DNA from 2 places in the Lysinibacillus sp. OL1 genome. Region 1 is predicted to be linked to the other one. Evidence: predicted binding sites of a transcription regulator. Region 1 holds the regulator's gene; the other holds the start of a gene.
What was found. The regulator CtsR, encoded in region 1, represses protease genes until heat stress. The targets are predictions, from matches to a motif close to ATGGTCAATAAAGGTCAAACA.
Positions count from the first base shown of each region.

Region 2: the regulator CtsR is predicted to act here: its motif matches at 2,097-2,117, upstream of clpP (ATP-dependent Clp endopeptidase proteolytic subunit ClpP).

Region 1 covers NZ_SJDS01000010.1:139,690-142,906, forward strand. Annotated here, with positions in the region: gene EW028_RS17625 (class I SAM-dependent methyltransferase) at 1-463, opposite strand, end outside; gene EW028_RS17630 (DUF4870 domain-containing protein) at 589-894, shown strand; gene EW028_RS17635 (CtsR family transcriptional regulator) at 1,162-1,632, shown strand; gene EW028_RS17640 (UvrB/UvrC motif-containing protein) at 1,646-2,188, shown strand; gene mcsB (protein-arginine kinase McsB) at 2,185-3,217, shown strand, end outside.
Region 2 covers NZ_SJDS01000006.1:117,781-120,997, forward strand. Annotated here, with positions in the region: gene whiA (DNA-binding protein WhiA) at 48-995, shown strand; gene EW028_RS12720 (HPr family phosphocarrier protein) at 1,108-1,365, shown strand; gene clpP (ATP-dependent Clp endopeptidase proteolytic subunit ClpP) at 1,420-2,010, opposite strand; tRNA gene EW028_RS12730 (tRNA-Arg) at 2,320-2,394, shown strand; gene EW028_RS12735 (basic amino acid ABC transporter substrate-binding protein) at 2,893-3,217, shown strand, end outside.

The DNA.
Region 1 (3,217 bases):
CTAAAGAGCCTAGCTGACCATATTTTGAAACAAGGACAAATGGTGCTCCAGGTTTCAAATGTCTTGCTATTTCTGTTATTGTTTCGAGCTTTTCTTTATAATCATGAATAAAATGCAAGACGAGAACACAACTTGCCGCATCATACTGAGTAGAAGGCAGCGAAGCATCAAGTATTGTAGCCTGATGGAATGACATATCATTAGGAAGAGTGAGTAAACGCTCTTTAGCTATAGTAAGCATGGATTCTGATGGATCAATGCCAGTGAATGACCAGTGAGGTCTTCCTTCTGCAAGCTGTATAATTTCATTGCCACTTCCTGCTCCCACGACTAGCATGTTAGCATTTTCTGATAGCCTAGAATGATAAAAAGTTTGTATTAAACGTAGCATGGCATCATAACTAGGCAATGTACGGCGAATACCCTTTTCATATTCATTTGCTAATGTGTTGTTAAATTCCAACGCTCCTCACAGCCTTTCAAAAAAATTTTAAAAAATCTTTCTTAATGTGAAACTATTGCGGGTATAGTTCCGTAAATAGTAGTACATAAAACATAGAATAAAGTTCAAAGAAAGGGTTGATATAGATGGAGACTAAATGGTCTAAAGTAATCATACACGCAAGTGCATTTTTTGCGCCATGGTTAGTGCCCATTATTTTCTTTTTAATTAGTTCGGATGAGGAAGTAAAGGCAATTTCTATTCAAGCACTGCTATTCCAAATTGTCATGGGTGTTTTAATTGCTATCTCTGTTGGTTTAAGCTTTGTCCTTATTGGCTTACCATTTTTAATCATTTTCGGCATTATGGTATTTGTGGTACCGATCATCGGTATCGTAAAAGCATTGTCTGATGAACCTTGGCGTTATCCAATTGTTGGTCGCTGGGTATAATTTTCATAGACGCAAGTATATGCTAGTTGCATATGCTTGCGTTTTTTCTATGACGAATAAGGGTACATTAGGTGTATAAGGAAATTATTAAACCGTAAACAAATAATCGAAAAAGGGCTCTTTTCGGCTCTTAAAAAGCCTTTTTCAAGACTTTCCACTTTTCTATGGGCGAAATCATTGCAATTTTTTTCAAGCGTTTTGTATAATATACTCAAAGAAAGTCAAAGATAGTCAAAGTCAGTGAAGCAAGCGAGGTGTATTCCTAAAATGCGTAATATATCAGACATCATAGAGGGTTACTTAAAGCAAGTACTTGAATTAGGTGGAGAAGGGCATATTGAAATTAAACGTAGTGAAATCGCTGATAAATTTCAATGTGTACCATCACAAATAAATTATGTTATTAATACAAGATTTACTGCCGAGCGGGGTTACCTTGTTGAGAGCAAACGTGGTGGTGGTGGATACATTCGAATTTTACGTGTCCGCGCGAATTCACAGATTGATTTAATCGACGATGTTCTCAGGCAAATTGAAGGTGGGGCATCACAAACAATGGCAGAAGATTTGGTTTATCGACTCATTGATGAGCAGGTAATTTCCAAGCGAGAAGCGAAATTAATGTTAGCAGCAATTGATCGCTCCACGATCGACTTGCATCTCCCATTAAGAGATGTCATTCGATCAAAAATATTGCGAGCAATGCTGACAACAATAAAATACGAACAACAAAAATAGTGAGGTGATGGAAATGATATGCGAACATTGTAAACAACGTAATGCGACAGTTACAGTAACACAAGTTCAAAGTGGGCAAAAAGTAGAGCATCATTATTGTGACGTCTGCGCCTCACAATTCCATCCATTTCATGCAGAGTTTAAACAAGAGCCAGTATCTATTCAACAGTTATTGTCTAACTGGTTTGGCTCTCCTACATGGCAAAAGGTGGGGGAAAAACAACAGGTACAACCACAACAGCAAACATGCCCACAATGTGGATTTTCGTATAAGCAATTTTTAAAAGAAGGAAAATTCGGGTGCCCAAGCTGTTATGACACATTTGGAGATCATTTGCCAAAGCTTTTTAATCGTATTCAGGCAGGTCCACAACACATTGGAAAAATGCCTGGTGCTCGCAGTAATGTGTATGTTATTAAAAAGCAAATAGAAGATATCCGCAAGCGTATGAAATCCGCCGTAGATGAAGAACAGTTTGAAGAAGCGGCGAAGCTACGTGATGAAGTCAAAGAGCTAGAGAAGCATCTACAATTTGAAGGTGGTGATGTGACATGATGATTGAATCGTTTTTAGAGCGTGCGACACCAACTTGGATGCATATCAAAGATGATTACTCAGATATCGTCATTAGTACACGGATCCGCCTTGCACGAAATTTAGATGGCTATCGTTTTCCATTAGCGTTTTCAGAAAATGAGGCACTGCAAGTGGAACAGGCCGTTACACATGCAATCAGCGATAGCCCAACTCTTCAAAATGATTATGCTTATTTTGCTATAAAGGATTTAACCCCTTTACAGCGTCAAATTCTTGTAGAAAAGCATTTGATTAGCCCGCAACTGGCTAAAAAAGAGCAAGTGGGCTCTATACTACTCTCTGAAGACGAATCCGTTAGCATTATGGTGAATGAAGAGGATCATTTACGCATTCAATGTATGACAGCAAGTTTTCAACTTCAAAGTGCCTATGAACAAGCAAATAAGATTGATCGTATCCTAGAGAAAGTATTACCGTATGCTTTTCGAGATACTTTTGGTTATTTAACAAGCTGTCCAACGAATATTGGTACGGGTCTACGAGCATCCGTCATGATGCATTTACCCGCCCTTACATTAACTGGGCAAATGAATCAAATTATAAATGCCATGACACGCTTAGGAATGACTGTAAGAGGTATATATGGTGAAGGAAGCGAAAATTTAGGGAATGTTTATCAAGTGTCTAACCAAATTACACTTGGGAAGACAGAGGAAGATATTTTAGCAGATATACAAAGTGTCGCCGAAAAGATTATTCAAAAAGAGCGGCATGCAAGAGGTAAATTAATGGAAAAGGCAGAGCTTGCGCTAGAAGATCGCGTATATCGAGCTTTAGGAACCCTTACACATGCAAGAATTTTAACAAGTGAGGAAGCTGCTACTTGCCTATCTAATGTTCGTTTAGGAGTAGATTTACAATTGATTGATGGTATACAAGCAACGACTTTAAATGAATGTGTTGTTAGTATGCAACCAGGTTTTTTACAGCACTATGCAGGTGAGGCATTACCACCTGCTGAACGGGATCGTGTACGAGCGGAGATGC
Region 2 (3,217 bases), on a different contig from region 1:
TAAGATGAACATATACATAGAAATCATGAATGAAAGGGGGGCGTGATATGTCTTTTGCTTCTGAAACAAAAAAAGAATTGACACAAATAGAAGCGGACAATCATTGTATGAAAGCAGAAGTTTCTGCCCTAATTCGTATGAATGGTTCATTATCCTTTGCAAATAAACAACTAAGCTTAGACGTGCAAACCGAAAACGCTGCAATTGCTAGAAGACTATATACGATTATGAAAAAATTGTATCCGTACAATGTTGAATTACTTGTTCGTAAGAAAATGCGATTGAAAAAAAATAATGTGTATATATGCCGTGTTAGAGAAGGAGCGCGTGAGCTATTAATTGATTTAGAAATCATCTCAGACGACTTTCAATTTAACCATACTATCTCAAGAAAGCTCATTCAAAAGAGTGGCCAAAAAAGAGCTTATTTAAGAGGAGCCTTTTTAGCAGGAGGTTCCGTCAATAATCCAGAAACATCGGCTTATCATTTAGAGGTTTATTCTTTATATAAAGAACATGGTGAGGCATTAATGGATTTGATGAATGAATTTGAACTCAATGCCAAAACAATTGAACGTAAAAAAGGCTTTGTAACTTACTTAAAGGAAGCGGAAAAAATTTCAGATTTCCTTAATATTGTTGGAGCGCATCAGGCTATGATGAAATTTGAAGATGTTCGGATTTTGCGAGATATGCGTAATAGTGTCAACCGTATTGTGAACTGTGAAACTGCCAATTTAAATAAAACCATTGGAGCAGCATTACGGCAGGTTGAGAATATTCGATTTATTGAAAATTCAATTGGTCTTGATCAACTACCAGAGAAGCTTCGTGAAATAGCACGTCTCCGTGTTGAATACCAAGATGTGACATTAAAAGAGCTTGGTGAAATGGTATCTAGTGGAACGGTTAGTAAATCTGGTGTTAACCATCGATTGAGAAAAATTGATGAGATTGCGGATGCATTAAGGCGTGGTGAAAAAATAGGTGGTTAAGTTATCATACTTTTCAGGTATGAATGTCATGCTAATCGCTTATTGTTCTTTTGCCAGTAAGTAAGGTAAGATAAAACTAATAGACGAACGGTAGTGAAGGGGAGTTTTGAGAATGATTGAGAGAAGAGTCCAGGTTAAATTAAAATTAGGACTACAAGCTAGACAAGCAGCACTATTTGTGCAAGAAGCAAATCGTTTTAGTGCTGATATCTTTCTAGAAAAAGATGAGAAAAAAGTAAATGCCAAATCCATTATGGGTGTTATGAGCTTAGCAGTTGCTAAAGGTACCGAAGTGACTTTAAGCAGTGAAGGTAACGATGCTGAGCAAGCGGTTACAGCATTGGCAACAATTATTGAAAATGAAGATTAACATTCATTAAATATAAAAGGCATCACAGAGTAATTCTGTGATGCCTTCTATTTTTTATTTATTATCGCTACGGTGCATAATATGATCGATTAAACCGTATTCTTTTGCACGTTCAGCAGTCATGAAGTTATCACGATCTGTGTCTCTTGCAATGACTTCAAGTGGTTGACCAGTGCGTTCAGATAAAATGCCATTTAATTTTTCACGTAAGAATAGAATACGTTTAGCAGCAATTTCAATTTCTGTCGCTTGACCTTGTGCACCACCTAGTGGTTGGTGAATCATGACTTCAGCATTTGGTAAGGCAAAACGTTTACCAGGTTCTCCAGCTGCAAGTAGGAAAGCTCCCATTGATGCAGCCATACCAATACAAATTGTTTGTACCTGTGGTTTAATGATTTGCATTGTGTCATAGATAGCCATACCAGCCGTAATGGATCCGCCAGGTGAGTTAATATAAAGAGAGATATCTTTATCTGGATCTTCTGCTTGTAGGAAAAGAAGCTGTGCGACAATGGAGTTAGCAACATTGTCATCAATAGCACTTCCTAAAAGGATAATACGGTCTTTAAGTAGACGTGAATAAATGTCATATGCACGCTCACCACGACTAGTTTGTTCAATAACTGTAGGAATTAAATTCATGTTAAATCCTCCTTAAAAAGCTAAATTCGAATACCTTTGCTGAAAAATTTCCTTTGTATTTCAGCTGTATCCTTATCATACACATTATAGTCAGGGAAGGTCAAATATTAACCCTGCTAAAGTGAAATTAAAAAAAATAAATTGTTTTTGCATTCTATGGTTGAATTATATAGGATAGGCTTGTATAATGATTAAGGTTATAAGGTTTAAAGTACAGGACACTATTTTGCAGGTATGCTTCAAAAATGAGGGTTATCTACATCATGCTTTTCGTAAGCCTAGAGTGAGTACTTTTTTTTTGTGTCTTTTGCCCTCGTGGTGTAATGGATAACACGTAAGATTCCGGTTCTTGCACTGGGGGTTCGATTCCCTCCGAGGGCGCCATTTTACTGATTAATTGATATACTGTTATAGCTCATCTCCTAATAAGTAGTTTAGCAGCCTGCTTACTGGAGATCGAGAGGAAGAATAAAGGGAATACTGTCCTAGTTGGCATTATTCCCCTATTTATTCCTTTCAAACCTTCAAAAAAGCAACAACTCCAAATTATTTTTTAGTGAACATACTGTACGTGAGACTAGTAATAGTCGAAAAAAAAGAATCCTATCTGAGGGGATTCTTTTTTTTGCCTAAATTTATCGAAATTTGGCATGGTTCATATTGTATATATATTAGTTTTAGGTTAATTTTCTTGTTATTTATACATGTTTTCTCAAATTATATGAATTTCTTATAAATTTATATGAAAAAATATTTTATTTTATGCGAAAAGTTGTTGTCTAAATACTATAATGTTAATATAATTGACCTAATAGTCTAACATTTCCGAATTGCGAAAAATAATACGTAATTCGGAAAATTATCGAACTAGGGGGAAATACAATGAAAAAAACAGGTTGGATGTTATTGATGATAATTGCAGCATTAACATTAGCACTTGCAGGATGTGGTACAAAAGATAATGCATCTTCAGGTAGCTCTTCTTCAGAAGATGGTGGAGATGGCAAAAAAGTTTATAAAGTAGGTACTGAGGCCACTTTTGCACCATTTGAATCTGTTGACGATTCAGGGAAAATTGTGGGGATTGATGTCGATATTCTACAAGCTATTGCAGATGAGATGGACTTTGAGGTTGAGTGGAATAATATTGGATGGGAGCCAGTGTTCCAAACAATTAAAAACGGTGAAACAGATATCGGTGCTTCTG